Regions from separate parts of the Bacillus sp. BC08 genome, predicted to be linked through region 1. Evidence: predicted binding sites of a transcription regulator. Region 1 holds the regulator's gene; the other holds the start of a gene.
The links. Region 1 encodes Rex, which represses fermentation and respiration genes when NADH is low (regulators of the CRP and FNR family bind a similar motif). Its sites were predicted from a motif close to TTGTGAAATATTTCACAA; they were not measured.

Region 1 (13,645 bases):
TTTAAAAGAAGCAAATATTACATTTGATGATATTGATGCAATTGCTGTAACAGAAGGACCTGGTTTAGTAGGAGCGCTTTTAATAGGGGTAAATGCAGCGAAAGCAGTAGCTTTTGCGCATGATATTCCTCTAGTTGGTGTTCATCATATCGCTGGTCATATTTATGCGAATCGTTTAGTAAAAGAAGTTCAATTTCCACTACTATCACTTGTTGTATCTGGTGGGCATACAGAGCTTGTTTATATGAAAGAACATGGTTCATTCGAAGTGATTGGTGAAACAAGAGATGATGCAGCTGGAGAGGCGTATGATAAAGTAGCTCGTACGTTATCTATGCCATATCCAGGTGGTCCTCATATTGATCGCCTTGCACATGAAGGAGAACCAACAATCGATTTGCCTCGTGCATGGCTAGAACCTGATTCGTATGATTTCAGTTTTAGTGGATTGAAATCAGCAGTTATCAACACTGTGCATAACGCAAAACAACGCGGGATAGAAATTGCACCGGAAGATTTAGCAGCAAGTTTCCAAGAGAGTGTAATAGATGTGCTTGTAACGAAAGCATCCCGTGCAGCAGAAGCGTATAACGTAAAGCAACTACTTCTAGCTGGTGGAGTAGCTGCTAATAAAGGACTTCGTGCACGTTTAGAAGATGAATTTGCAAAAAAAGAAAATATTGAGCTACTTATTCCTCCGCTATCTTTATGCACAGATAATGCAGCAATGATTGCGGCGGCAGGTACAATTGCATATGAACAAGGAAAACGTGCTACATTAGCTTTAAATGCAAATCCAGGATTAGATATTGAAGCATAGTTATACACAAAATTAACCACAGCTTGTGGATAAAACCCATGTTATCTGTTGATAATGTGGGTTTTACTGTGTATATAAAATGTTGATAACTTTTTTGTTGATTGTGGATAATGTGGAAAAGTTATTTTGGCGTTTATTTTACAAAGGTGGATATGTGTATAAACTTGTGGATAAATCAGATGAAGTCTGACCTTTACGTGTATTCTTTTTCGGGAAATAAATAACAAGAAGATATCTTTAAAAAACATTTTGAAATACGCTCTTATGATAGGAGTTATTAACAATGTCAAACTTTGTCGGTAAATCGATATGTCGTGTCGAATTGTTTATACAATATGACGTTCATCCTAACTAGAAGACAAAAAGGATGTCGCATAGTCAAAAATCCCGACTTATGAGACATCCTTCTTATTCATACTCTTATAAATGTAATGCTTCCCATTCTGCCATACATGCATCAAGTTGCTCTTGTAGTGTTTGCTTTTTCGTTGTAATTTCACTAGCTTTTTCATAATCTGCATATATTTCTGGTAAGCAAAGTTGATCTTCTAACGTAGCAATTTCTTCTTCCAATTCTACAATGTTTTGTTCTAGCTCCTCAATTTTTCGAGTGCGTTGACGTTCTAATTGTTTACGCTCTTTTTCTTCGAGATAATTTAATTTTTCTTGGGCTACAGTTTTTTGAGCAGGTGCTTGGCTTTCTTGCTGTTCTTGTTGTTCAAATGCTGCGCGTTCAATCATCTCATTTTTCTTTTCAACGTAGTAATCGTAGTCACCTAAATATTCCTGTGCACCTTCTGTTGATAACTCAACAACGGTCGTCGTTACACGATTAATAAAGTAGCGGTCATGTGAGACAAATAGAAGGGTGCCTGGATAATCAATTAAAGCATTCTCCAAAATCTCTTTACTATTTAAATCAAGATGGTTCGTAGGTTCATCAAGAATTAATAAATTCGATTTTTGCATCATAAGTTTTGCAAGAGCTAATCGAGCTTTTTGTCCACCACTAAGAGAAGATACTGGCTTTAGTACATCATCACCTGTGAATAAGAAGTTACCTAATATCGTGCGAATTTCTTTTTCAGGCTGCAATGGATATTCATCCCATAACTCATTTAAAACTCGCTTAGACGATGTTAAGTTAGCTTGTTCTTGATCATAATAACCAACCGAGACGTTGGATCCGAAAGAAACATCACCATGTAATAGTGGTAATTTATTTACAAGTGATTTTAATAATGTGGATTTCCCGATTCCATTTGGACCAACTAAAGCAACGCTATCCCCGCGAGTTAAGCGCATCGTTACATGTTCAATAATCGGATCCTCATCATAGCCGATAGTTGCATCCTTTACTTGTAAAACATCATTTCCACTTTGTTTTTCGATATCGAAGTGGAAGGAAGCTGACTTAGAATCACCTAATGGTCTTGTTAATAATTCCATTCGGTCTAATTGTTTACGACGGCTTTGGGCACGTTTAGTCGTAGATGCACGAGCTATATTTTTTTGCACAAAGTCCTCAAGCTTAGCAATTTCATCTTGTTGTTTTTCATAACGTTTCATTTCTTGCTCGTATAGTGCTGATTTTAAATCTAAATATTTACTGTAGTTACCAACAAATCGTCTGCTTTCTTTATTCGAAATTTCATATACTTGTGTAACGAGTTTGTCTAAGAAATAACGGTCATGGGAAACGATTAGTATTGCGCCGGGATAGCCTTGTAAATATTGTTCAAGCCATGTTAATGTTTCGATGTCTAAATGGTTTGTAGGCTCGTCCAAAATAAGTAGGTCTGGTTTCGTTAATAATAATTTACCGAGAGCTAATCGTGTCTTTTGTCCACCGCTTAATGTAGAAATCGTCGTCTGGTGCGTTTCAACTGGGAAGCCAAGACCACTTAAAATCGAGCGGATATCTGCTTCGTACTGATAGCCACCTTGATCTTTATAATCTAATTGTAATTGGTCATAATCAGCTAATAATCTTTCGTATGTAGCCTCGTTTGAAAAGTTTTCTTCTTTTCCCATCTCTTGCTCTAGCCTTCGAAGTTTTGTCTCCATTTGCTGTAAGTGTGTAAAGACGGTTAACATTTCATCCCAAATTGTTAAAGATGTTTCTAAACCGGTATTTTGAGCTAAGTATCCGATTGAGACATCTTTTGGTTTTATAATTTCGCCACCATCATGAGATAGCTCACCGGCTATTATTTTTAATAACGTAGATTTTCCGGCTCCATTTCGCCCGACTAATGCGATACGATCTTTCGTTTGAACTTCCAATTTTATGTTTGCAAGAATTGTTTCTGCACCGTATAATTTCGAAAGCGCGTTTACTTGTAATAAAATCAATGTTTTCACCTCAAATAATTTCTTAACTTTGCCATGTTTATATTTCTCAATCATACTAAAAATAGTGTATAGTTTAAAATAAAGAGAGAATACTTCTTCTCTTTATTATACAGGGAAATTCATGAGTGCTAAACTTCTGTATTTGATTCAAGTATATGAATAAAGATAGGAAGAGAGGAGAGGTTATATGGATCAGCAAAAAATTCCACAGGCCACTGCCAAACGATTGCCTCTATACTATCGATTTATCCAAAACTTATCTCTTTCTGGTAAGCAACGTGTTTCATCAGCCGAATTGAGCGAGGCGGTAAAAGTTGATTCCGCAACAATTCGAAGAGATTTCTCATATTTTGGAGCGTTAGGGAAAAAAGGTTATGGATATAACGTAAATTATTTATTATCATTTTTCCGTGAAACACTCGACCAAGATGATATAACACGTGTAGCACTTATTGGAGTAGGTAATTTAGGGACCGCTTTCTTACATTATAATTTCACGAAAAACAATAATACAAAAATTGAAATGGCGTTTGACGTTAGTGAAGAGAAAGTCGGAACAGAAATCGGGGGCATTCCTGTATATCATTTAGATGAATTAGAAGAACGTTTATCAACTGATATACAAGTGGCAATATTAACAGTACCCGCTACAGTAGCGCAACCTGTAGCAGATAGATTGGCAGAAACGAACGTGCATGGTATTTTAAATTTCACACCAGCACGCTTAAATGTGTCAGACAATATAAGGATTCATCATATTGATTTAGCGGTAGAGTTACAAACACTTGTTTACTTTTTGAAGAATTATCCACAATAAAACGCAGAGGAAGCGACCTCTGCGTTTTATTGTTGTTTTTTCTTTGTGAATTTAACTAAGATAAGGCGAAGTGCCAAATTAAAATCAATTGTTGCCATAACTGCAAATAGTATTGTCCACATATTCCAGATGGTATCTGTTACGTTCGTAATGGCGAAGCGTGTAAAGATACACCCTAGAAGGAAGTACAATGCAGCCATGAACAATGGTGAGTTTCTCATACTAAAAATCCTCCGATAAAGCCTTGCATTTTTTCAGCTTCTTTAATCATTTCTTGAATTTGTTCATTGCTCATTAAAACTTGAGCAACTGCAACTAATGTATTCATAGCAACATGAGCTGCGATAGGGACGATAATACGCTTCGTTTTTACATATAAAAAGGCGAATACGAGCCCCATAGAAGTGTATACCAATAAGTGAGTGAAATCAAAATGAATTGCTGCGAATACGAGAGAACTAATGATAGCAGCAATAAAGAAGTTAAACTTCTTATAAAGTGTACCAAATAAAATTTTTCTAAATACGATTTCTTCCAAGATAGGTCCTATTATAGAGATGACGATAAGGAACCAAGGTGTCGTTCTAGCGATATCCATAAGTCTCGCTGTATTTTCTGATCCAGGTTTAATTCCTAATAAACGCATTTCTATCATGCCGGCAATACTTTGCGAGAAAAATGCTAAAAAGAAGCCGATAAAAATCCAACCAATCGTAGCTGGAATAGAAGAACGCGTTGTATCTAAACGTCTGTCGCGAATATCTGTTCTAAGTAACCAAAGTACGATACATAATGCAATAAAGAAGCTAATGATTGCCCAGTGTCCAGTTATGAGTTGGAACTTCTCTTCTCTAGTAAAGCCCCTGTTATCATAAAGTCCAGTTTTCAGGAGAAGTGGTAATCCAGCAATGGATGATAACTGCATTAAAATGTATGTAACGATAACCCACCAATATTGTTTTTTCAAATGGTTTAACCATCCTTTCTAACTCTAGTGTATGAGATAAGGTAGGATAACATGTAAATATGCTACCTACGATATAAACCTCGCGTAAATTATGTTTTTTTCGTAAATCCGTATTTGAAATTATAATAGAAGACAGGAGAAAGTTGTGTGTATAGCGAAAACAACTTAGGGTGTCCTTTCATATTGTAACATACGAGTAGTGGAAACAACGATTCATATAGTAAAGGTAGAAGAAGAGAGACTCTATATAGAAAAGTGTATAGCTTAATTTGCGAAAAAATTATGATTTTTTTACTTGCAAAAGAAATTGAGATTATTTATTATTATAAGTGTGTTAGCACTCGGGTGACTTGAGTGCTAATAAAGAAAATTTACATAACAAAATGAGGAGGTTGTTGTTCATGCTAAAACCATTAGGTGATCGCGTTGTAATTGAGCTTGTTCAAGCAGAAGAAAAAACAGCAAGTGGTATTGTATTACCAGACACTGCAAAAGAAAAACCACAAGAGGGTAAAGTTATTGCAGTAGGTACTGGTCGAGTGCTTGAAAATGGTGAGCGTGTTGCTTTAGAGGTAGCAGCAGGTGATCTTATCATCTTCTCAAAATATGCAGGTACTGAAGTAAAATACGAAGGTACTGACTACTTGATTTTACGTGAAAGTGACATTTTAGCAGTTATCGGTTAATTATATAAATCTTAAAAAATTCAAGGGGGTCAATTATTATGGCAAAAGATATTAAATTTAGTGAAGAAGCACGTCGTTCGATGCTTCGCGGTGTCGACACTCTTGCAAACGCAGTAAAAGTAACGCTTGGACCAAAAGGTCGTAACGTTGTACTTGAGAAAAAATTCGGTTCACCACTTATTACAAATGACGGTGTAACAATCGCAAAAGAAATCGAATTAGAAGATGCATTCGAAAACATGGGTGCGAAATTAGTAGCAGAAGTTGCTAGCAAAACAAATGATGTAGCTGGTGATGGAACAACAACTGCAACTGTATTAGCACAAGCTATGATTCGTGAAGGTCTTAAAAACGTAACAGCTGGTGCGAACCCAATGGGTCTTCGTAAAGGTATCGAAAAAGCTGTTACTGCTGCAATTGCAGAATTAAAAGAGATTTCTAAACCAATCGAAGGCAAATCTTCTATCGCACAAGTAGCTGCTATTTCTGCAGCTGACGAAGAAGTAGGTCAATTAATCGCTGAAGCAATGGAGCGCGTTGGTAACGACGGTGTTATTACTTTAGAAGAGTCTAAAGGATTCACAACAGAATTAGACGTAGTAGAAGGTATGCAATTTGATCGTGGATATGCATCTCCTTACATGATTACTGATTCTGACAAAATGGAAGCAGTTCTTGATAACCCATACATCTTAATTACTGACAAAAAGATTTCTAACATCCAAGAAATCTTACCAGTATTAGAGCAAGTGGTACAACAAGGTAAACCACTTCTTATCATCGCTGAAGACGTAGAAGGCGAAGCTTTAGCTACATTAGTAGTGAACAAACTTCGTGGTACATTCAATGTAGTAGCTGTTAAGGCTCCTGGATTTGGTGACCGTCGTAAAGCAATGCTAGAAGATATCGCAATCTTAACTGGTGGCGAAGTAATCACTGAAGAATTAGGTCGTGACTTAAAATCTGCTACAGTTGAATCTTTAGGACGCGCAGGTAAAATCGTTGTAACGAAAGAAAACACAACTGTAGTTGAAGGTATCGGAAATACACAACAAATCGAAGCTCGCATTGGCCAAATCCGTGCGCAATTAGAAGAAACAACTTCTGAATTCGATCGTGAAAAATTACAAGAGCGTCTTGCAAAACTTGCAGGTGGCGTAGCAGTAATTAAAGTAGGTGCAGCAACTGAAACTGAGTTAAAAGAGCGAAAACTTCGCATTGAAGATGCACTTAACTCAACTCGTGCAGCGGTAGAAGAAGGTATCGTTGCAGGTGGTGGTACTTCACTTATGAACGTATACACGAAAGTAGCTTCTATCGTAGCTGAAGGCGACGAAGCAACAGGTATCAACATCGTACTTCGCGCACTAGAAGAGCCAGTTCGTCAAATCGCAATCAACGCTGGTCTAGAAGGATCTGTAGTTGTAGAGCGTCTAAAAGGCGAAAAAGTAGGCGTTGGTTTCAACGCAGCGACTGGCGAGTGGGTTAACATGCTTGAAACTGGTATCGTAGATCCAGCTAAAGTAACTCGCTCTGCACTTCAAAACGCAGCATCTGTTGCAGCTATGTTCTTAACAACTGAAGCTGTAGTAGCTGACAAACCAGAACCAAATGCACCAGCAATGCCTGACATGGGCGGCATGGGCATGGGCGGTATGGGCGGAATGATGTAATTCCGTTTGCTCGAAAAACATCCATTTCTATATAGAAATGGATGTTTTTTTATGTTTTTTAGAAAAGGAAATGAATTTCTGTAGAATTTTGTCGCTTTCTCTCTTGACCATATCGATACTTCATTGTTAGAATCTAGGAAGATAATATAAAACAATCCTTCATATATCCTCGATGATATGGTTTGAGAGTCTCTACCGGGTTACCGTAAACAACCTGACTATGAAGGCAGTGCGTCTTATATTTATAAAGAGCGGAAGACTATCTTTCTTTATAAAGCCAGACCCCTGCCTTTTCTTTGTTATGAGACTAGAGGCGGAGGACTGGCTTTTTTTATTATATTAGTAATGCTTTTCGCTAAATTGGTGAAAATATTTATATACGAGAACTAACGTTGGGGTGATTATTTTGAAGAAGCAGCATGATACAATTATCGTTTTAGATTTTGGGAGTCAGTACAATCAGTTAATAGCACGTCGAATTCGTGAGTTCGGTGTATACAGTGAGCTTCATCCACATACAATTACTGCAGAAGAAATTAAAGCAATGAATCCAAAAGGGATTATCTTCTCTGGTGGACCAAATAGTGTATATGGTGAAGGCGCATTACATTGTGATGAAAAAATCTTTGAACTAGGATTACCGATCTTCGGTATTTGTTACGGTATGCAGCTTATGACACAACACTTCGGTGGTAAAGTAGAACGTGCAAACCACCGTGAGTACGGAAAAGCTGTTCTTAAAGTAGAGAACGAATCAAAATTATATACGAACCTTCCAGAAGAGCAAGTTGTATGGATGAGTCATGGTGACTTAGTAACTGGTTTACCTGAAGGATTCGTAGTAGATGCAACAAGTGAGTCTTGTCCGATTGCGGGTATGAGCAATGAAGAGCAAAACTTATACGGTGTACAATTCCACCCAGAAGTACGTCACTCTGAGCACGGTAACGATTTAATTAAAAACTTCGTATTCGGCGCTTGTGGTTGTTCTGAAGGATGGAACATGGAGAACTTTATCGAAGTAGAATTAGAGAAAATCCGTGAAACTGTTGGAGACAAAAAAGTACTATGCGCACTTAGCGGCGGTGTAGACTCTTCTGTTGTAGCAGTGTTAATTCATAAAGCAATCGGCGATCAATTAACATGTATTTTCGTTGATCACGGCTTACTTCGTAAAGGTGAAGCAGAAGGCGTTATGAAAACATTCAGCGAAGGCTTCCACATGAACGTTATTAAAGTGGATGCACAAGAACGCTTCATGAACAAGTTAAAAGGTGTAGAAGATCCAGAGCAAAAACGTAAAATCATCGGTAATGAATTCATTTACGTATTTGATGATGAAGCTTCTAAATTACAAGGAATGGACTTCCTAGCACAAGGTACACTTTATACAGATATCGTTGAGAGTGGTACAGCAACTGCACAAACAATTAAATCTCACCATAACGTTGGTGGGCTTCCAGAAGACATGCAGTTCAAATTAATCGAGCCTTTAAACACGTTATTTAAAGATGAAGTACGTGTATTAGGATCGGAACTAGGAATTCCTGATGAAATCGTATGGCGTCAACCATTCCCAGGCCCTGGTCTTGGTATTCGTGTATTAGGTGAAATCACAGAAGAGAAATTAGAAATCGTTCGTGAATCTGATGCGATTTTACGTGAAGAAATTATTAAAGCGGGCTTAGACCGTGAAATTTGGCAATACTTCACTGCGCTTCCTGGTATGCGTAGCGTAGGTGTTATGGGTGACGAGCGTACTTACGATTACACAGTAGGTATCCGCGCAGTAACATCTATTGACGGTATGACAGCTGACTGGGCACGTATCCCTTGGGACGTATTAGAGAAGATCTCTGTACGTATCGTAAACGAAGTCAAACACGTTAACCGTATCGTGTATGATGTAACGAGTAAGCCACCAGCAACTATCGAGTGGGAATAGTATTATAATAAAAGATCCATCTATCGCACATGCATAGATGGATCTTTTGTATTTCTACCGTTAATACGAACGAAATTGTAAAAGTTTATAAAAATGTTCGTTTTTAAATTGACAAAACTGCTTCTCCGAGTTAATATGAGTATGTAATTCAAACAAAAAGTGAATATTATGCCGTCGTATAATATCGGGGATATGGCCCGAAAGTTTCTACCTAGCTACCGTAAATGGCTTGACTACGAGGCGTTTTTATAAAGGTGAGGGGAATCTTATCTTTATTCATAGAACGCTTCCATGTATATGCAATGGAAGCCTTTTTTATTTTTAAATAGATAAAAGAGGGCTAGGGGGATTACGGCGAGTAATCATATAACGGGGGAAACGTAAGATGAAACGCTATTTTCAGTTTGATGAACTCGGCACAAATTACAAAACAGAGTTCATAGCAGGTTTAACGACATTTTTATCTATGGCTTATGTACTATTTGTCAATCCTGCTACGCTGTCACTTGGAAATGTTAAAGGGTTACCAGCAGGTACAGGAATGGATCCAGGTGCAGTATTCGTTGCTACAGCATTAGCAGCGGCGATTGGTTCGTTAATTATGGGTATTTTCGCGAAGTATCCGATTGCTTTGGCGCCGGGGATGGGAATTAACGCGTTCTTTGCTTATACGGCAGTGTTAACGATGGGTATTCCGTGGCAAACAGCAATTGCTGGAACGTTAATGTCAGGTATTATCTTTATTATTCTTACAGCTTCAGGTATTCGTGAAAAAATTATTAATGCAATTCCAACAGAGTTAAAGTTTGCAGTAGCGGCAGGTATCGGATTGTTCATTGCCTTCCTTGGATTCCAAAATGCCGGAATTATCGTGAAAAATGATGCTGTTCTTGTTGGATTGGGGGATTTAACAAAGGGTACAACGTTACTAGCGATCTTCGGGGTTGTTACGACAATCATCTTTATGATTAAGAAAGTTAATGGTGCAGTGTTCTACGGTATGATTCTTACAGCAATCTTAGGGGTAGCGACAGGATTAATTGATACTCCGAAAGCTGTAGTGGGAGCAATACCGAGTCTGGAACCTACGTTCGGTGTGGCGTTAACGCACTTCGGAGATATTTTCACTGTTCAAATGGTAATTGTTATTATTACGTTCTTCTTCATTGATTTCTTTGATACAGCAGGTACACTTGTAGCGGTTGCGAATCAAGCTGGATTAATGAAGAACAATAAATTACCACGTGCAGGAAAAGCGTTATTCGCAGATGCGATTGCAACTGTAATCGGTGCCATCTTAGGTACATCAACAACAACGTCTTACATTGAATCTTCTGCTGGGGTAGCAGCTGGTGGACGTTCTGGATTTACAGCAGTTGTAACAGCAGGATTCTTCTTGCTGGCACTATTCTTCTCACCGTTATTAAGTGTTGTAACACCAGCTGTAACGGCACCAGCTTTAATTATTGTAGGAATCTTAATGGTTTCATCTTTAGGCGAAATTGATTGGAAGAAATTCGAGATTGCAGTACCAGCATTCTTTACAATCATTTCAATGCCACTTACGTATAGTATTGCGACAGGGATTGCAATCGGGTTTATCTTCTATCCAATTACGATGGTAGTAAGTGGTCGTCGTAAAGAGATTCATCCCATTATGTATGTTATGGGAGTTTTATTCGTACTATATTTCATCTACGTTCGTAAATAAAAGGGGTTTTTGAAAGGTCTAGACTTAAGGGGAGTCTAGGCCTTTTTTGCGTCTTCAGAAAATCTTAAGGATTTCCGAGCGTTTTTCTTCAGAAGTTTTCCTATAATAGAAGTTAGGGATTAAAAAAGTGATGGGGGAGATATTGTGGCAACTGAAACAATACTTGTCGTAGATGATGAAAAAGAAATTAGAAATCTTATTACAATCTATTTAAAGAATGAAGGATATAAAGTGTTGCAAGCGGGGGACGGAGAAGAAGGATTACGTTTACTAGAAGAAAATGAAGTACATCTAGTCGTATTAGATATTATGATGCCGAAAGTAGATGGTATTCACATGTGTATGAAAGTAAGAGAATCGAAAGAAATGCCGATTATTATGCTTTCTGCGAAAACGCAAGATATGGACAAAATTTTAGGATTAACTACAGGTGCAGATGATTACGTAACGAAACCATTTAACCCGTTAGAGTTAATCGCAAGAATTAAATCTCAGTTACGTCGTTATATGAAGATGAATGGTTTTGCTATTCAAAATGAGGACGAGTTAGAAATTGGAGAGATGAAAATAAATATCTCAACTCATAAAGTCATTGTGGATGGAGACGAAGTGAAACTGACCCCGAGGGAATTTTCAATTTTAGAATTACTAGCTCGTAATCCGGGTATGGTCTTTAGCGCGGAACAAATTTATGAAAAGGTTTGGAACGAAAGATCTTTCCAGTCGGATAACACGGTAATGGTTCATATTCGGAAAGTGCGTGAAAAGATTGAAGAGAATCCAAGGAAGCCGATATATATAAAAACAGTATGGGGAGTGGGGTATAAGATTGAAAAAGATATTTAATCCATTTACTTATGTTAGGAAATTTCGAGAATTAATTGGAAAGATAGTGAAGAGTGTGAAACGGAGTGTGCGGATTCAACTTATTACTGCGTTCACTGCTTGTGCGTTATTAGGTCTTTTGTCAGCAAAGGCAGCAGCGCCGTTTTTTGAGAATGCGAATCGAGAGGCGACGATCGATTATCGGACTGGTATGGAACAAATTAACCAACAAGCTCAAAGTGTGGCAAATAGTTCAGTTCATGAAAATAAATTAGAAGCTATATCAAGTATGATTGAAATAGAGAATCAAAATTTAGAACAAAACTCTAGAGCTTTAAAAGTACTGGTTACTGACGAGAGTGGTAAAGTTTTATATAAAACAAAGCAGGCACAAGAAGAGCAAATTGATTTGCATAATACAATTCGTAATGCATCATCGTTTGCGATTAATTATATGAATGGTAGAAAAGAATTTGAAAGTACGAGAAAAGAATTTATAGCTTTTGCGCCTATTACAATAGAAGGTAAGAATTTATACATGTTTGTTAGTGGGATTCCAGAAGGTGAAGTAATATATGATACGCAAGAAGGGCCGTTTCCGTTTTTCATAGGTGTACTTGTATTCATTTTTTCTTTCTTCTATATAACAAAGAGAAAGATGAAGCAAATTGAAGCGATGGCACAAGGTGTAAAGGAAATAGAAAAAGGCAACTTAGCGTACCGTATTGAGAAAAAGGGTGAGGATGAGATTGCGTCTTTAACTGAGAATATTAATAATATGGCAGAAGAGCTTATGAATAATATAGAAAAGGAACGTAAATTAGAGAAGCAAAAGAACGAGCTTATTACGAATGTATCTCACGATTTACGTACACCACTGACTTCTATAATGGGCTACTTGCGATTACTTCGAGATTCTAAATATGAGAATAAAGAACAACATGATGAATATACGAGAATTGCTTTTGCAAAGTCGGAGCAGTTAAAGAATTTAATAGAAGACTTATTTGAGTATACGAAGTTAACAAATGAGCAAGTTATATTAGAAAAACAAGAGGTTTGTATAAATGAGTTATTGGAGCAATTAATAGAAGAGTTAGTACCGCAAGCAGAAGAGCATGGGCTTACGTTTGTTAAGAAGTTTCCTGAGGAACGTGCCTATGCAGCGGTTGATTCGGAAAAGATGGTTCGTGTGTTTGATAATTTATTAATGAACGCGATTAAGTATAGTAAAGATGATGGGGAGATAAAAGTTTCTCTTCAAAGGCAGCGCCGGGAAGTGCAAATTGTAATTGCGAATCATAGTGAAGAGTTTACGAGAGAAGAGTTAGGGAGTTTGTTTGAACGTTTTTATAAGAAGGATCAATCTAGAAGTAGAGTAACAGAAGGATCGGGACTTGGATTAGCGATTGCGAAAAGTATTGTTGAATTACAAGGTGGTAGTATTCGAGCAGAATATGAGGATGGTACTATTCAGTTTATCGTCTCGTTACCAATTATAGAAAAATAATAAATGAATAGAATGGTATATGATAAAAGGGCTTATTTAAAAAGAAATAAGCCTTTTTATATTTTTTTAGAAAAACATATTGACGATTGTAGGTTAGAGGTGTAATATAGGACAAGTCGCCGATGCAATAACGCAGAACGCGGCAAACGAAATGAAAAACTTAGTTGACATTGAAAGATGAAGATGTTAACATAAGGGAGTCGCAAATGAGCGGCTAAGTAGTTCTTTGAAAACTGAACGAAACAAACAACGTGAAACGTCAATTTTTATTTTTAGATGCTAGACAAACTAACTTTATTGGAGAGTTTGATCCTGGCTCAGGATGAACGCTGGCGG
Region 2 (19,007 bases), on a different contig from region 1:
TGATATTTTTCATCTACTAGTGACTTAAATCCGATTTCTCTCATTCTATTCACTAATAGTTTTTGATTGTTATAATATCGATTGTAACGCGCTTTTACTCCGCCCTCTTTTTCTAATTCAAGTAGTGCTTGATAAAAAGCATGTACAACATGTGTAGGTGACGTAAAACGCCATTTTCCATTTTGATTTTCCATCGTCTCCCACTGATCATATAAATCTAATGATAATGAACGTGCCTGCCCTTTACATTTCAACAATTCATCGCGCTTTGCAATAACAAAGCCAAACCCAGGAACCCCTTGAATACATTTATTCGCACTACTAATTAGAAAGTCAATTTGCAACTCAGCGATATCTATTTCAATGCCACCAAAACTACTCATTGCATCAACTAGTGTTACTTTTCCATATTGCTTCCCTAATTTACATACATCTACAATTGGATTGATAATACCTGTTGTTGTTTCACAATGAACAACTGCAATATGTGTAATCTCTTTATCTTGTTGTAATATCTTTTCTACTTCTGCAATATTAGTAGGCTCCCATTCTTCCGTTTGACTAACCACCACATCTATATGTAACATCTCTGCCATTTGTACAATTCTCTTACCGTACGCACCATTTGTACAAACAAGCAACTTTCCATTTCTAGGAATAACAGAACCAATTACTGCTTCAACTGAAAACGTACCGCTTCCTTGCATGAGAACAGTCGTATATTTTTCTTCTTCCTTCGTCGCTAACGATACAAGCTTAGCTCTTACATCTTGCACCATCGTGTTATATTCAGCATCCCACGTACACCAATCGTATAACATAACTTCTTTTACTGTTTTTGTTGTCGTTAATGGTCCTGGTGTTAATAATAAGTAGTGATTTTCAGTCATGATCCTATTCCCCTTTTATGAAATAATAAGTTCTTGTTTCTCGATATGTTCCATTACGCTTTCGAGTTCCTGCATCGTTTCTATCGTAAAGTGCGCCCCATTTTCAACGAAACGATTGCGAACTACTTCTATTTTTTCACGAAGTTCTACCGAATCCATATTCTCCACTTCCTCTTCCGTTAAACCGAGCTCGCTACTACCAAGAATGACACCAACTGTCCACATTCCAGCATTTCTTCCCTCTTTCATATCCGATACCGTGTCTCCAACTTTTATCATATGATTCATTGGATATACACCAAGTTCCATCGCATTTTTATAACACATCCACGGATATGGACGACCCGCCGGAACATCATCTGGCGTTACAAGAAAATCAGGCTTATACCCTTGTAGCGCTGCTTCTCTTGCTACAATATCCATCATTTCTCTCGTATAACCAGTCGTTGAACCAATTTTAATTCCTCTTTCACGTAAAGAAGCAATCACTTCTTTTACTCCATTAATCGGCGACGCATAGCGCGGTAAAATAGCGAAGAGAATTTCTTCAAATTCTTCATACATCTCCTGAACATCTGCTTCTGTTGGTAATTGTCCGAAAACACGATTCCACTCACTCGCAATACGAGGCATTTCTGTTAATGCCCTAACATGATCAATTTTCAATAACCCCATTGGCTTACGAGCTTCTTCTGCAGTAATTTCAACACCGCGTTTCTGGAAAATCTCCATAAATACTTCCAGTGGTGCAAAACATCCATAATCAACTGTCGTACCCGCCCAATCAAAAATAACTGCTTCTATTTTCATTCAATCCATCACCCTTCTTATTTATCCTTTTTGCCATTGTGAAGTTCGGTTACGAAGTGCTTTCGTTCCCCATTCATATACAACTCTTACTACAATATTTGTAACAACAATAAGTACACTCATTGCAGCTGCTGGTGCTACATTTCCTGCATCATCCATATTTACAATTGATACGGCAGCTAGTTTAAAATCAGCTGCATATAGGAATACGACTGCCGATACAGTTACCATTGAATTTACGAAGTAGTACATTACCATTTCTAAAATCGCCGGTAAACACATCGGTACTGTTACTCGAAAGAATGTTTTATAAAACGGAATTCCCATCGACTGTGAAACAAGTTCAAACTCTCGATCTAATTTCTTTAAAGCTGTCGTTGCTGTAACAAATGTTACAGAATAAAAATGAATGATATTGACTAGTACTAGCACAGCGATTGTCCCGTATAGAGAATGAAACGGATTCGTTACGGAAAGTCCAAAGATTTGTATGGTTGGTTGACTAAAGAAGAAGACATAGCCTAACCCAAGTACTAAACCTGGTATCGCTAAAGGGACGATAGAGAAAAAGTAACCTGCTTTTCGGAAAAATTGTAGCTGATCTATTTTCTCAATCGCATAAGCGAACATAAATGTTAAAACCGCTCCAATAACCGCTGTGATTGCTGAAACAATTACGCTGTTTTTAAACGCTTCAAGTCCATCTCCTGTTAAACTAGAAAATTTAAAATGCTCAAATGTAAAGCTCATATTATATGGCCATACCTTCACACTTGCCGCAATACCAACTGCCACAAATAATAGAATGATCATAAGCGTTACTACGCTACAATATATGAATGAAATAACATCACGTTTCTTATTATTTATTATTCTGTAAGGTACTGATTTGGAAGATAAGAGATTCGCCTGCTTTCTTTGCGTAATGCGATCAACTGCAAATGCAAATATAGCAGGGATTAATAAAATCATTCCGACAGTTGCACCCATCGGCATATTTTGCTGTCCAATTACTTGCTTATATACATCAGTAGCAAGTACATTATATTGTCCACCAACAATTTTTGGTGCCCCAAAATCAGTGAAACTAAGTGTAAACACAACGAACATCGCACTAATTAATCCGTACTTTACACTAGGTAAAGTAACAGTGAAAAATTGCTTTGTTTTACTCGCTCCTAACATATTAGAAGCTTCATATAAACGATAATCAGAGCCTTGAAAAGCAATTAATAATATAAGAAATGCTTGCGGAAATGTATACATGACTTCAGCCATTATAATTCCTACTGGTCCATATAAAGGGATTTGTATCCCTTCAAACAAACCAAACATTCCTTTCGTTACTAACCCTTGATTACCAAATAAATATGTCAGTGCGATACCGTGCATCATCGTTGGTGCGAATAGTGGTAACAACGCGATATATTGAAATACACGCTTCCCAAACACATTCGTACGAGCAATCGCATAAGCGTAAGCAAAAGCGAGTGTCACTGCAATAATTGTTGTCGCGCCCGAGATCCATATCGTATTTTGTAATGATTGAACTAGCGTTGGTGTTGTGAAATATTTACTGAAATTCGCAACACCAATGAAAGCCCCATCTTTATCGTAAAAAGCTTGTGTAAACAATTGTAATAGGGGTAATACAAGCATGATCAAAAAAGCAAGAAGCATACCAATAATTAATAGTCTTTGTATCCACTCTTCTTTACCAATACGTCTCTTAATCTTTTTTTTCGTACTTTCTACCTTGAAATTTTCTAACATCTCCATCTATACAATAACCTTCTTTCCATATGACAACATATGATTTTCTGAGAAAGAGATTTGAATCGGCTTTCCTTTTCTAATAGCGGTTTTTTCTACTTCTGATGCCAATATATCCACTACAATTTTCTCGTTATAAAGATGTGTTTTCTCTTCTACGACTCGCACTTCTGTCCGATATACAGATCCACGAAATTCCATACTTTCCACAACTGTTTTAATACCATCATTTTGTACAATTGTTACATGTTCAGGACGAATTGCATGTTCTTCATTATTTTTCGAAAAGAAATTAATAGAACCAATAAAATCTGCCACAAACGGATTGGCTGGTCTTTGATAAATCTCCTCTGGTGTTCCAATCTGCATAATTTCCGCATGATTCATTACAACAATCTTATCAGCCATCGTTAATGCCTCTTCTTGATCATGTGTGACCATAATAGTTGTTACTCCCACTTTTTCTTGCAAATCACGCATTTCTCTACGTAACTTTTCACGTACTTTTGCATCTAAAGCAGATAACGGCTCATCCAGTAACAAAATATCCGGAGACAGAGCGAGCGCACGTGCAAGTGCCACTCGCTGCTGTTGTCCACCAGACATTTGAGCAGGATATTTATCTTTTACATTCAGTAAATCAACTAGTTCCAACGCCTCTAGCGCTTTTTCTTTTACTTCTGCTTTTCCATATTTTTTTGTCTTTAAGCCGTATTCAATATTTTCAAGTGCTGTTAAATTCGGAAATAATGCATACGATTGAAACACCATTCCGAAGTTCCTCTTTCCAGGAGGTAATGCTGTAATATCTTTTCCATTCACAGCTATACTACCTGTTGTTGCCTCTTCTAGCCCTGCTAAAATTCGAAGCAATGTCGTTTTCCCACAACCACTTGGGCCTAATAAACATACAAACTCATTTTTTTTCACAGTAAAAGAAATATCTTTTAACGCTGTAAATGCATCAAACTGTTTTTGAATGTGTTGAATTGATAAATATTCGCTCATTTTTTCTCTCTCCCACTCACTTACTTTTTCGGTTCTGCTTTTTGGCCAAATTCTTTTTCCCATTTTTCTAAGATTTTGTCGCGATTTTCTGCTGCCCACTTAAAGTCATTCTTTTTGTATAACTTTTCTGTTACATCTTTAGGGAATCCATCTGGAAGTTTATAATCATTTTTAATTGTCGCAAATCCATTTTTCTCGAAGTATAACTTCATTACATCATCAGTAATTGCCCAATCTAAAAATGCTTGCGCTAATTTTTCATTTTTTGCATTATCTTTTTTAATAAGTGCGTTCGCTTCTACTTCCCAACCTAATCCTTCTTTCGGCAATACAACTTCAACTGGTGCACCTTTTTGTTTCTCTTTCAAAGCACTATAAACCATTGATACGCCAACTGGATATTCACCAGCGCCTGCTAATTTCGCTGGTTTTGATCCTGAATGAGTATAAGTTGCCATATTATCATGAAGTTTCTTCATGTAATCCCAGCCTTTATCTTCACCCATAATTTGTAACCATGCAGAAACTGTTAAAAATCCTGTTCCAGAAGAAGCCGGATGTGGCATAACAAGCGTTCCTTTATATTCTGGTTTCGTTAAGTCTTCATATGATTCTGGCATCGGTAAATTTTTCTTCTTTAATTCTTCTTTATTTATAGCAATCCCCGTCATAAATGCCGTATTACCTACCCATTTTTCTGGTTGCTTATCATCTTTAAATTGCGTGAGAACACGATCTGCTCCTTTTGGAGAGTATCCTTTTAACATATCTTTTTTATCTAAAGCTAGTAGACTAGACGCTGCTGTTCCCCATACAACATCTGCTTGTGTATTTTTTCCTTCAGCTAGCAATTTCGCTGTAATAACTCCAGTTGAATCACGAACAATGTTCAGTTTTACATCTGGATACTTTTGTTTAAAAGAATCAAGATAAATTGGTACAAGTTCTTCTTCAATCGCTGTGTAAACAGTCAATGATCCAGATAATTTATCATCTTTCACTTTTGCCCCAGCACTTTCTTCTTTCTTTGCACCACACCCCATTAATAACGAAAATACCATTCCAGTTGCTACAGCTTTAAAGATTGTTTTTTTCACTGTCTCTCTCTCCTTTTACAAATCTTATGTACAATTCAAATATAAACAACTAGTGTAAAAGCAGTATTAAACCAACATTAATCTTTTGTTTGTTGTTTGTTTTTGTGTAATACGTTGCTACTTCTATGTTTTTTCGCATTTTTCTGCTAATAATGAACGCTAAATTTACAAATAATTAAAAAAACCTTTATAATCCCACAAAAAAATGAGGCGTTTGTAAAAAACGCCTCATTTTTGTTTACCTTTTTTTGAATTACGATTTGCATACTTCGCGCTATTTTCTCCTTCATACTCTAATGCAAATTCTGCATCTGGTAAGCTTTCTTTCGGAGTTTTATTATTGTTAATTGCTGCATTTTGTTTCACTTTTCTTTTTACCAATACCTTCACCTGCTCTCAAGGATTCACTTTCTACTCTAGTTTGAAGCAACACACAATAATTATTACTGGCAACTGTTAACAAGTACATAAGAACTGCTAGATGGAAATACTACCTATGAAGAAAGCATTATAAAAAGGAGCAATTATTATGAAGAAGAAAGATAAAATTCAGTCACCAATTTTAGATGAAACGCTCCCGCATCAAATGAATTTCCCATCCTTTAAAGGAACAGGAAAGAAGATGCAACAACCTTTCATAAATCAATATGACGTCGTAATCGGAGACAGTAAATATGATTCTGAGAATAGTCCACTTCACAATTGGAGTGATGAAGTAGATCCTGCCATTATGGCTGGAGAAGAATGGATCCATCCTACAAATGATATTGGGTGGATTTCAGAAGAAAATCAAGAGTTGCTAAAAAAAGAAGGAAATAATAAGAAGGACGCTTTTATGCATCCGCAATTTGGCATTAACGACTAAAAAACCATTCTACCTAACGTAGGTAGAATGGTTTCATATTATCCAATAATAATTCTCTCTTTCGGGTATTTATAGCGAGGTGGCTGTTCTCTTCCACCACTAGCTAGTATAAATGTTAAAATACCGACACGCCCGATAAACATAAGTACAATGAGTACAAGTTTACCAACCGTTGTTAAATCTGGCGTAATACCTGTCGATAAGCCTGTCGTCCCGAAAGCCGAACACACTTCAACAATTAAACTCATAAGCGGTACATTTTCCGTAATAGATAAAATAAATAGTGCTGTGGCACATAATAAAATCCCCATCGTCATAACGACAGATGCTTTCAACACGTCCTCTTCATGTAGCTGACGTTTGAAAACTCTAACCGTTCTTCCACCTCTTGCAAAAGTGTATAACGATAATATACTAACAGCAAATGTTGTTGTACGTATTCCGCCCCCAACCGAACTTGGAGATGCTCCTATAAACATTAATATACTCATAAATAAAAGCGTCGGTTGTGACAATTCACGTATATCCATTGTAGCCAGTCCACCACTTCGCGTCGTCACAGATTGGAATAATGTATAGAAAATTGTTTCATGCCATGATTTCCCTGCTAAAAAATGATTTCGTTCTAGTAAAAAAATCATAATTGTTCCAACGATAACGAGCGCAAAAAATGTTGTTGTCGTCAATTTTGTAAATAACGAAAAACGAAATAGTTGCTGTCTCCTTTTACTAAGGAATTGCTTTACTTCCATTAACACTGGGAAACCGATTGCTCCTAAAATAATAAGTAACATATGAATCATTTGCACAATGTAATCTTTTTTATACGGAATTAGCGATTGTCCTGTTAAATCAAATCCGCCGTTCGTAGTTGCACTAACCGCCGCAAAGAACCCATGAAAATAAGCTTCTTGCCACGTTGGAAAGTAAAGTAAGAATCTTGTACCTAATAATATTGCTCCAATAAGTTCTATTGAAATAATTACAATTAAAATCGAACGCATCAATTCTACAAGGCCTGATAAATTCCCTTGATTATGGTCTGCCATAATGAGTCTTCTTCTCTGCAAACCGATCTTTTTACCTGTTATAATCCAAACAAATGTACCAAGTGCCATAATTCCTAAGCCGCCTAATTGTAAAATTAGGGCTAACATAATAATTCCTGCCGTAGTAAATGTATCTGAAATCGTAACAACAGACAGACCCGTAACACTTACCGCACTAACAGATGTAAAAAGGGCATCGATAAATGTCCATTTCACACCAGCCTTCGTAACAAACGGGAAACTAAGCAATATCACCGATACAACTACTGCTAATAAATAAAACAAAACAATGAGTTGTACAGGACGTAATTTTTGTAAAAACTTTTTTATATCTCTCATTCCATCACTTCGCTACCTTTTTTCTATCGATTAAATAAAGAAAAATCTTCACTTTCTTTATTTGTAAATAACTGCTCAAATAATTTGGCAAATACCATTCCATACACAGTTCCATTACCTCCATATGGTAATGCGTAAAACAAATTATGTATCTTTTTATCTTCTTTTAAAATAGGGAGACCATCATGACTGCCACCAAATGCTGCCGCCCAATAGTACTCTGCCTGTATATTCTTATACTGCGGGAACATCTCTTTTACAATGTTAATAAGGATGTCACGCTTATGCAATAATTTCGTATCACCAATTGTTTGAATTTGCATCGCTTCATCTAATCCGCCTACAATAATGCGATTTTGATATGTTCGAAAATATAAGTAAGGCCGTGCTGTTTCCCAAATTAATGATTGTTCGTGCCAGCCTTCAAATGAATCTACCTTATTTGTCACAACTGCATAAGATGTTTCCACTATTGTATTTTTTTCTTTCTTTCCGAAAAGCGCTTCATAACCTGTCGCCATAATAATATTCTTTGCTATAATTTGATTTCCTGTTTTCGTGTAACAAATTAAATCATTTTGGCGTTTTTTTATATGTATGGCCTCTGTATGCTCAAGTATAGTAGCTCCCATTTGATTTGCTTTATGCAAAAGGCTATGCGCTAATAAATACGGATTCACCTCGGCGTCACCATGCGTATATAACGCTGCTTGTTTTGTGAATGAATACTTCTTCTTCATATGCGAATCGGTAAAATACTCAACCGGGAATCTATAATGGCGTAACGTATTATATTCTTCTTGTAAAAACGATACATCCTCATTTCTACTTGCATAATACAAACTACTTCGCGGAATAAACTGGGGATCAATATCGAGAGTCGGTACAACTTGTTCCATTGTTCGTAACGCTTCGTAACAAAGCTTATATGCTCGTACCCCTTTTTTTTCACCAAATGTATGGATCAGTGAGGTTAACGATTTATCATGAAGAAATTGAAGTAAACCTGTATTAGCAGCTGTACTACCACATGCGATTGCTCGTTTTTCAATGAGCGTAACATGCATTCCAATTTTCGCTAACGAATACGCTATATGAGCACCTGCTTCTCCGCTTCCAACTACAAGCACATCACATATCATATCATTTTCTAATGATGGATAACAAGGTATAGAAACTCCTGTATTCCAAAACAACTTACCAGTCATAAGTTTCATAATTATACTCCTAAAATATAAATTTCTCCTTTCTATGTTTTGTTATTTCCCATAAAAAAATCCAACTAACATACGCTAGTTGGATTTTTTATTTTTAATTAGAACGCTCCTCCAGCCAATTTCCAACCGTCGGATATGTTTGTTTTACCGCTGTTCCACCGTAAACGATCGACATATGTCCCGTTGGTAAACATACATATTGTTTATCTGTGCTAGAAATATGATCTAGCAACGCTTCTACTTGGCATGGCAGTGCGATATGATCACGTTTCGCAGAAATATTTAAGACATTCGCCTTAATATTTGCAAGGTCTACCTTTTGTCCGCGAATAACGAGTTCACCTTTCACTAATTTATTATTTTGATAAAAATCGCGAATCCATTGTCTATACGATTCACCTGGGAATGGGATACCGTCACCAACCCACTTTTGAACTAATTTCCAGCTTTCGACGAAGCGCTCATTTTCTGAGCGATCGAGTAAAGCGACATATGGACCTACAAAGTTTGTGATTGGTTTTAACATCTTATTTCCGAAATCAATCATTTCTGGCGGAATATTTCCGAATGTATCAACCGCTTTATCTAAATTGAAATATTTCTCGTCTAATAAAGGACCGTATAATCCTGTTTCAGAGAAATCAAAAGGACTTGTCATAAAGATTAAGTTGCGAATTGGCATGTGCGGATGAAGTGCCGCATAAATAGAAGTTAGCGTTCCACCCATGCAATAACCAAGTAAAGAAATCTCGTCCGATTTCGCAGTTCGCATTACTTTTTTCACTGCTTTTGCAATATAGTCGAACACGAAATCATCAAATTTCAAATGACTATCTTCTAAACCAAATGTGCCCCAATCAAGCATATACACATCAAAACCACGATCTACTAAATATTCCACTAAACTATTTCCTGGAGTTAAATCCATAATATACGGTTTATTAATAAGCGCGTATATTAATAGGATTGGAACTCTCTGTGTTTTTTCTTGTTTTGGAATGTAACGATACAGCTTCGTTTTATTCTTCGTCCAAATAACTTCTTTTGGTGTTAAACCAACTTGTGGTTCTGGTTCGCGTAATAAAACTTCGCTCGCTCTTTTCACACGGCGATATGCTTTACGATATTCTTCTGGGTACAACTCCAATTGCTTTTCCCATTCCGTTACGAATGTAGTCATTTTTCTATCTCCTTTTTGGTCGATTTCTTTCTAAAAAAAAGAAGTGCATTCCTGCTATGGATATGCACTTTTTTCTTACTTCATTACATGTATAATCCACCGTTAATGTTTAATTGCTGACCTGTGATATACGCACCATCACGGCATAGGTATACTACACCTTTTGCAATTTCATCAGCTTGACCAAAACGTTTTTTCGGGATTTTCGCAACGATTTTTTGACGTACTTCTTCTGGTACTTCTGCTACCATTTCAGTATCAATAAATCCTGGGCAAATTGCGTTTACAGTTACATTTGTTTTTGCAAGTTCTAACGCTAATGATTTTGTAAATCCTAACATACCTGCTTTTGCTGCAGAGTAGTTTGTTTGTCCAAATCCACCAGCTTGACCAATAATAGAAGAAATACTAATGATTCTTCCTTCTTCAGCTTCCGTTATGTATGGAAGTACAGCACTAGTCGTATTGAATACGCTGCTTAAATTCACGTCAATTACGCGCTCCCAATCTTCACGATTTAACTTTTTGAATGTACGATCTCTTGTAATACCAGCATTATTAACAAGAATATCAACTTTACCAAAATGATTCACAGTTTCTTCTATAAGTCGGTTTGCATCTTCTACTTTCGAAACATCTGCTTGAACTGCATAAACGTCATGTCCTTCTTTTCCTAATTCATTTACTAAGTTTTCAGCTGCTTCTTTACTGCTGTTATAGTTAATAACTACTTTTGCTCCCTCTTGTGCTAATGCTACTGTAATTGCTTTTCCAATTCCTTTTGCCCCACCTGTTACGATTGCTACTTTGCCATTTAATTGAACCATTTCTTTTCCCCCTTAAATGAATTTGTGAACGATTGTTATGAATCATTTTGGTACTCATATGATTAGAGTCCATTTATTAATTATGTTTCGTTGTTTATACATGAAAAAGAGATTCTCCCTTCCCTTTTACACGTTATAAACAAACGCTATTATCATTTTTTATTTTCCGGCTTATTCGCAGGCTTTACTTCTTCTTTTGCAGGTACTTGTAGTTTCGCTAGTACTGCATTTTGCTTTTCTAGCAATTCCAAAATTTGATCAACTTTCGTTTCTAATGTGCGAATATCTTGTTTCACTTTCGTAACATCACGCTTTAATGTAGGAGCTTGTCCCAATGAATCCACTTTCTCTTCTAGAACTTCCTCAATGTTATCAACTTTATTTTCTAAGTTGATAACAAGCGTAGCTACTCTAGCGATATCCTCTTTCGTAGGCACATTCACCTGTTCTAAATAACTTTTTGTTGTATCATTTAACGCTTTTTGATAAAACAAATTCAAGTCTAGAACGCTGCCCATCCAAGCAGAATATTCTTCTGTTTTAATTGTTTCATTGAGCGCTTTTCCCCAAAATGTTTCGGTTTGTTCATAAGCATTTTTCCATGCTTGCAATGGATCGAATTTTTGATCAATCACTTCGACTACACTCCCTTTTTTGTTTTTGAAACAATTCAACCTATTCACTATTTTCTAATATTCTGAATAAAACTTCAAGTCCATATTTTATTTTTCTTTATTTTCCAATAAATGTGTTGACATTAAAAACAGATAGGTGTAAATTGCACTTATAAGCAAAAAATTCCATCTAACTGATTCATGAGGTGATGCACAATCATGCTACATAATGAACCAGAACACCCAGAAAGTTTGGAAAAAAACCAAGCGAAACAACCAAACTCCATGCCAAAAAACTTCTTAGTTCCTTTCTTACTTCTCTGTCTAAAAGACTGGAGTCTTCATGGTTACAAACTCATTCAAATGCTAATGGACATCGGCTTTTCTTCTGTTGACCAAGGTAATGTGTATAGAACATTGCGCAAGTTAGAAAAAGAAAACCTTATTTCTTCTACTTGGGATACAAGCGAAGGCGGGCCAGCGAAACGAATTTATTCTTTAACAGAATATGGAGAGCAATATTTAACAACATGTGCGACTTCTTTTGAACATTATCAAAATATGTTGCGGACGTTTTTTACGTTATACACCAATGCATTCTTTCCATTTTCTACTTCTCCAGAAAAGGATGAAAAGGATTCTTCATCTTCACCTGGTGGTACAGCAGAGTAATCTGCGTTCACAATATGCAAAAAAACATTTGGAGGTCAAACAATGGAAACTAAGCCATACGAATTAGTCGATGCATTTTGGAAAAACTGGTCTCAATCTCTTTCCCTCTTCTCTTCAGCTGGGAAACAATTGGAGCAACTTACTTTAGAAACTTTAAAACAACAACAAGACGCTTTGCATAAATTAACATCAGGAGTAGATGAACTAGAAAAAGAACTACAACAATTCACTGCTCAGTTCAATAACCAATATACTGATTACGTGAAGCAATTAACTGGAAACTCCTTAAATGATCAAATTAACGAGTGGCAAGGGAAATGGAATGAACTTTCTACTCAAATGCACCAACTTACTGTTTCTCCTACGAAAACATCTTTGTCTATTATTACTCAAACTAGCGGTCAATTTGAAGAAACAACAAAACAATTTATTGAACAACAACAAGTGCAACGTGAAGAGGTTCAAAAACAGTTAGAAGTTTTTTTGGGAGAGTTCAAGTCCAAACAACTAGAACTCGCAAAGCAGTTCGAGGAAAACTCAAAAAATTTATTTACTTCCATCAAGTAAGAAAAATGTGGGAGCTAACTGCAGCACAAACAAAACTCTTTCTTCCTCCTACTACATCAAGATGGCTGGCATTTTTCGATATGGAAAAGAAGGAGGCCCAAATGAATCCATTTCAAGAAGCACAAACTGTTCCGGAGCTTCGTTATGATGAGATTCAAGTCGGTGATCAAGCATCCCTTACAAAAACGATTACGGATGAGGACGTTATCAATTTTGCAAAATTAACTGGAGATGTGAACCCTATTCATATTTTAGATTCTTTTGCAAAAACGACAATGTTTAAAGAACGTATTGCTCATGGCATGCTCGTTTCCAGTTTCATTTCGACGATTCTTGGAACGAAACTCCCTGGCAAAAACACGATTTATTTGTCTCAAAACGTTTCATTCCGTGCTCCTGTCAAAATTGGCGATACACTTCGCGTTGTGGCAGAAGTCATCAAAAAACGTGACGATAAAAAAATCATTACGTTGCAAACAAACATATATAATCAATCAGGTGATATTGTCGTGGAAGGTACAGCGACAATACTGAAAAAAGAGTAGCAAATTTGCTACTCTTTTTTCTATCCAATAACTTCTAATCACACCGATTACTTCCGCGTATGAGTACGTCGTTTCCACATAAAATAATGTTACCAGTTCAGATAAGTACTTAGCTGAACTGGACTACTCATAAGGATGTGTATCAACATGGTAAAAACAAACAAATTACTAGTTCCAGGTGCAGAACAAGCGCTTGAACAATTTAAATATGAAATTGCACAAGAATTCGGTGTTAGCTTAGGTTCTAATACAGCATCTCGTTCTAACGGTTCAGTTGGCGGTGAAGTAACGAAACGACTTGTTGCTTTAGCTCAACAACAATTACGTGGATAATACTATAACATATGGCTTAGAGGCAGATATTCTCTGCCTCTTTCTATTTTTAACATACCTAATCGCACTTTTTCACATACTAGTAAGAGCAAACTGAAAGGAACGATATGTGATATGAAACGGATTAACATTCGCATGAGTCCTCCCCGTGTTCTTACTTTGTCTTTTATTATGTTATCAATTATCGGTACATGCTTATTAAAGCTACCAATTGCTACAACCACGTCTATTTCATGGCTCGATGCTTTATTTACAACCGTTTCTGCTTGTACGGTTACAGGACTTGGTGTTGTGGATACGGGGAAAGTATTTACCTTATTTGGCCAATGTGTCATTTTAACGCTTATACAAGTGGGCGGACTTGGCATTATGAGCTTTGCCGTATTAATTGCGATTATGCTCGGCAGAAAAATTGGTCTTCAAAACCGAATTTTACTGCAACAAGCGTTAAATCAAACGAATATTGGTGGCGTCATTCGTCTTGCCAAAGCATTATTTTTATTCTCTTTTACAGTCGAATGTATCGCTACTTTGATTCTTTCTTTTGAATGGATACCAAAATACGGTATTGCTAAAGGGATCTATTATAGCTTTTTTCATTCAATCTCTGCTTTTAACAATGCTGGTTTTTCTGTGTGGAGCGATAATTTAATGTCCCATTCTCACAGCATTCTTGTCAATCTCGTTATTTCTTCCCTCATTATTTTAGGTGGGATTGGTTTTACAGTAATTATAGATATAAAAAGAAAGAAAAATTTTAAAAACCTTACATTACACTCAAAACTTATGCTCTCATCTACCCTAATCGTCAATATTATTGCGACTATTCTTATTTTTATATTCGAGTTCCACAATTCTTTTTCTATGAGAGGATTTACCCCATTTGAAGAAGGAATGGCAGCTTATTTTCAGGCAGTTTCAACTCGTACTGCCGGGTTTAATACAGTTGATATTTCTGCATTATCAAAGCCTTCCCTACTATTAATGATGCTCCTTATGTTTATTGGCGCTGGTAGTGCTTCAACCGGTGGTGGAATTAAGTTAACAACCTTTTTAATCATGTTTTTTGGGGTATTTAAATTTTTACAAGAACAAGATGATATTGTCGTGTTTAAAAAATCTATTAAAGATACTCTCATTGTCAAATCATTGACCATCACTATTATTTCCATTTCATTTATCTTTTTTGCTATTTTAATTTTAAGTATTACTGAGCGAGTTCCCCTATTGATGAGTGCTTTCGAAGTATTTTCAGCATTTGGGACTGTCGGACTCAGTATGAATTTCACACCACACTTAACTATGATTGGAAAAGCTATTATTATCTTTATGATGTTTTTCGGGAAGATGGGACCTTTAACATTGGCTTTTTCATTTGCACGTAAAAAGAACCGAAAAATAAAATATCCGAATGAAGATATTTTAACAGGTTGACAACCGTATAAATTATCCATATAATGAGGGTACAATAGCATATCTCCAAAGGGGAGTAGCGTCCAAGAATATTTCTTGGAAACAAAGTCGTCATTACGTAGAACTTAGTTCTTCCGGCTTTGTTGGCATTTTCATTACATATGTCTAGCAAGACCTTTGCCTATTAACGGCAGAGGTCTTTTTTGTATTCATTACCAAATTCTTCCAAAGTTAATAGGCAGGAGTATGGGGAAACTAAATAGTGGGGAAATTCTTCACTTATTTAGTACTTATAGAAATGAGAGGAGAATGTACATGGATGTATCATTATTATTGGAGTATGGTTGGGTATTACTCATCCTAATTGCACTAGAGGGGATTTTAGCGGCTGATAACGCTCTTGTTCTTGCAATTATGGTAAAACATTTACCAGAAGAAAAACGAAAGAAAGCACTATTTTACGGATTAGCGGGGGCATTTGTTTTCCGTTTCGGATCATTATTTATGATTTCGTTCCTAGTCGACGTATGGCAAGTGCAAGCAATCGGTGCCATTTACCTTATGTTTATCGCTGGTAATCACTTATTTAAAACGTATGTTAAAAAGAATACGGATGAAGAAACAGAAGAAAAAGAAGCAAAGAAAAAACAAGAGAACTTTTGGTGGACTGTATTTAAAGTTGAGGTTGCTGATATTGCCTTCGCAGTTGATTCAATTTTAGCTGCCGTTGCATTAGCAATGACTTTACCGAAAACAGGATTAGGTACAATTGGTAGTCTTGATACAGGGCAATTCGTTGTTATCTTTGTGGGTGGACTTATCGGATTAATCATTATGCGATTTGCAGCAACTGCTTTCGTACAAATCTTAAAACGTAAACCAGGACTTGAAACTGCAGCATTCTTAATTGTAGGTTGGGTTGGTGTGAAACTAGCAGTCTATACATTAGCACACCCTGCATTAAATGTAATTCCGCATTCATTCCCAGAGTCTACGCTATGGAAGCTTACATTCTGGATTGTATTAGTTGGAATCGCAGTTTGTGGTTGGTTCTTCTCGAAAGAAGTAGAAGTAAAAGTAGAAAAGAATTTAGACGAAAAAGCGCTGTAATCACAGCGCTTTTTCTTTTTTCATTCCTCCTTCTCAATGTCCAGAAAAATTTATATTATACTACCTTTTGTAAACGTTTTCTTAATTCATGTATGTCCTTTTTGTGAAACATTGCACAAACTTATTGAAACTACGACCGAATCCATGTACTTTATTCATATAAGGAGTATTTATAGATGATGTATTAAAGGAGCGTATTACTCATGCTAGAACAAGGATTAGATTATGTTGTCAAACTGGCTAAGAGCAAAAAACAAATGCTAGATACAAACCCGATGCAATATTTCATTCGTGCCGCACTTGCGGGGATTTATATCGGTTTTATTATTGTACTATGTTTTAAATTAGGTAATTTCTTTCACATTGCAGATTCACCAGCAACTTATTTAGCTGCTTCTATGTTTTTCGGAATTGCCCTCGTACTTATTATATATGGCGGCGCTGAATTGTTTACTGGAAACACAATGTACTTCACTGTAGCAACTTTAAGAAAAGAAACAACGATTTCTGATACACTTCGTAACTGGGTCGCTTGTTATGCAGGGAATTTAGCTGGAGCTTTATTCTTTGCCTTACTATTTTATGCAACTGGCATTTTCGAAGCAATTGATCACGGTCATCTCATGAATAAAGTAGTAGAAGGAAAAATGAATACACCTACAATGCAATTATTCTTTAAAGCAATTTTATGTAACTGGCTTGTATGTCTTGCGTGTTTCTTACCTTCTCAAGTGAAAGGTGATACAGCAAAAATTATGATGATGATGCTACTCGTTTTCACATTCTTCTTATCTGGTTACGAGCATAGCATTGCAAACTTATCACTGTTTGCTTTATCTTTAGTTTCACCGCATCCGGAGACAATTTCTTTTGCAGGTGCTATTCATAACTTAATTCCAGTTACAATCGGTAACATTATTGGCGGGTCTGTATTTGTCGGTATGGTTTACCATTACTTAACAAAGAAAGTACCTGACGTGAAACAAGAAGAAACTGAATTAGTAGCAGCTCAACAAGAAGAAATCATTCCGTTGCAAGCGCATATGAAACATTAAAAACTCCAAAGAAAAACTTTGGAGTTTTTAGCTCCCTACATATTTCACAGTCATACTAGCTTCAATCTCTTCTTGCTCTTTCCCTCTCTCTATTCTCTTCCTCATCTGATGCATACCGATAACATCATTTGTATGCAAGTGAATTTCATTAACATATAAACCTTCTTCGCAGAAAACTTCTACAAAATCTAACCCACTTTTTTGTCGCCATCCCATATTATAGTCGAGGGAAATAATATTCACTTCATTATCCCTCACAATTTGTAAGGCAGATTCTACTGTAGTTGCTAAAACGTATCCGTACGGACAACTTCTTTGATCATCCATATATACATTCATGTCCTATCCCCTCTTTATTTTGTATACGTAACCAGCATGTAACATATTGCCCCAAGGCTAATAAAAGGACCAAACGGAATTTTGCTCCTCATTTTCATACGTTTTAATACTATACCAGCTCCAAAGAAACAAAGACTAAAGCAAGATGCTAAAAATAAAATCATAAAAATCCCTTTCAGCCCCGCTATAAATCCAAGCAGCGAAAGTAATTTTATATCCCCTCCACCAAGCCCTTCTGGATATATCTTTTGCATGCAATATAACAAAATGAATATAACGCCACTACCAACTATACTATCTGTCCAAGTGACTAACGGTACAAAAATACATTCTAAAATGAGTAAACAGGCAAACCAAGCTAAAATACGATTTGGGATTAACATATATATGTAATCTGTAACTGAAATAATAAGAAGTAATGAAAATAGTGATAAAATGATGATAAGCTCTCGTTTCATCCCAATCATATATACAGTAAGAAGAAATATCATTCCGGTTACAAATTCAAATACTACGTACAAAACTGAAATCGTCCTCTTACAATTCGCACAACGTCCCCTCTGTATACAAAATGAAATGATTGGGATCAATTCTTTTGGCTTGAGCACATACTTACAATAATGACAATGTGAACGCGGGGTAATGATAGACTCACCTAGCGGAACTCTCATCGCAATTACCATAAAAAAAGAACCAAACACCATCCCCACTAACAATGCATATAAATAAGTGAACATCCCTTCCTCTCCTTTCCAGAAGAACATAGCAAAAAAAGGAGAGAAATTCTACTTCATATTATCTCTATTCTATTAAAAAAGCAGGCCATTTTCTGGCCTGCTTTCCCCTCTTTTATACGATGAAATATACTGCTTTTAATGGTCCATGTACTCCGACAACAAGATTCATTTCAATATCTGCCGAGTTACTAGGCCCTGTAATAAAGTTAATACAAGATGCCACTGCCTCGCCATTTTCTACACGTGTGTTCATATCCTGAACTGCTTGTGTAATACGAGGCACAAGTGTTTCACGTGGAATAATAGCAAAGTAGACAGTCGGTAAAAAGTGTAAAGAACGACCTTGACCTTTATGACTTTGTACAACAATCGTACCAGATTCAGCTAAAGTATAATCACTAAATGCGATTCCAATATTCGCTCTTTCTGCGATACGCATATTCTCTTCTTTTTTCTCGGGATCCCATACATTCACTTCAACATTTTGCATTGGAAGCTCTTCTTTAAATAAAGAAGTCAATCCATAAGAATCAAAACGTTCATCTGCCGATAACATAATAGGTCCCC

Region 2: ACXVYO_RS04940 (formate/nitrite transporter family protein) is a predicted target of Rex. The motif match lies at 16,411-16,428, and genes of this name have one in related genera.

The regions. Positions count from the first base shown of each region.
Region 1 is NZ_JBTGPA010000022.1:2,111-15,755, forward strand. Features, by position in the region: gene tsaD (tRNA (adenosine(37)-N6)-threonylcarbamoyltransferase complex transferase subunit TsaD) at 1-820, shown strand, start outside; gene ACXVYO_RS04800 (ABC-F family ATP-binding cassette domain-containing protein) at 1,241-3,175, opposite strand; gene ACXVYO_RS04805 (redox-sensing transcriptional repressor Rex) at 3,363-3,992, shown strand; gene ACXVYO_RS04810 (YdiK family protein) at 4,019-4,213, opposite strand; gene ACXVYO_RS04815 (CPBP family intramembrane glutamic endopeptidase) at 4,210-4,959, opposite strand; gene groES (co-chaperone GroES) at 5,361-5,645, shown strand; gene groL (chaperonin GroEL) at 5,684-7,318, shown strand; purine riboswitch at 7,458-7,559, shown strand; gene guaA (glutamine-hydrolyzing GMP synthase) at 7,725-9,263, shown strand; purine riboswitch at 9,418-9,519, shown strand; gene ACXVYO_RS04835 (NCS2 family permease) at 9,649-10,974, shown strand; gene ACXVYO_RS04840 (response regulator transcription factor) at 11,119-11,820, shown strand; gene ACXVYO_RS04845 (ATP-binding protein) at 11,804-13,309, shown strand; partial or broken rRNA gene ACXVYO_RS04850 (16S ribosomal RNA) at 13,604-13,645, shown strand, end outside.
Region 2 is NZ_JBTGPA010000023.1:16,644-35,650, reverse strand. Features, by position in the region: gene phnW (2-aminoethylphosphonate--pyruvate transaminase) at 1-890, opposite strand, end outside; gene phnX (phosphonoacetaldehyde hydrolase) at 906-1,700, opposite strand; gene ACXVYO_RS05020 (putative 2-aminoethylphosphonate ABC transporter permease subunit) at 1,722-3,479, opposite strand; gene ACXVYO_RS05015 (putative 2-aminoethylphosphonate ABC transporter ATP-binding protein) at 3,480-4,481, opposite strand; gene ACXVYO_RS05010 (putative 2-aminoethylphosphonate ABC transporter substrate-binding protein) at 4,502-5,578, opposite strand; gene ACXVYO_RS05005 (hypothetical protein) at 5,807-5,959, opposite strand; gene ACXVYO_RS05000 (DUF3905 domain-containing protein) at 6,108-6,443, shown strand; gene ACXVYO_RS04995 (TrkH family potassium uptake protein) at 6,482-7,831, opposite strand; gene ACXVYO_RS04990 (NAD(P)/FAD-dependent oxidoreductase) at 7,855-9,048, opposite strand; gene phaC (class III poly(R)-hydroxyalkanoic acid synthase subunit PhaC) at 9,143-10,228, opposite strand; gene ACXVYO_RS04980 (acetoacetyl-CoA reductase) at 10,312-11,055, opposite strand; gene phaR (polyhydroxyalkanoic acid synthase subunit PhaR) at 11,208-11,690, opposite strand; gene phaQ (poly-beta-hydroxybutyrate-responsive repressor) at 11,889-12,341, shown strand; gene phaP (polyhydroxyalkanoic acid inclusion protein PhaP) at 12,384-12,908, shown strand; gene ACXVYO_RS04960 (MaoC family dehydratase) at 13,010-13,453, shown strand; gene ACXVYO_RS04955 (alpha/beta-type small acid-soluble spore protein) at 13,601-13,786, shown strand; gene ACXVYO_RS04950 (TrkH family potassium uptake protein) at 13,901-15,220, shown strand; yybP-ykoY riboswitch at 15,259-15,424, shown strand; gene ACXVYO_RS04945 (TerC family protein) at 15,515-16,309, shown strand; gene ACXVYO_RS04940 (formate/nitrite transporter family protein) at 16,513-17,364, shown strand; gene ACXVYO_RS04935 (cyclic-phosphate processing receiver domain-containing protein) at 17,392-17,703, opposite strand; gene ACXVYO_RS04930 (prepilin peptidase) at 17,718-18,440, opposite strand; gene ACXVYO_RS04925 (LutC/YkgG family protein) at 18,553-19,007, opposite strand, start outside.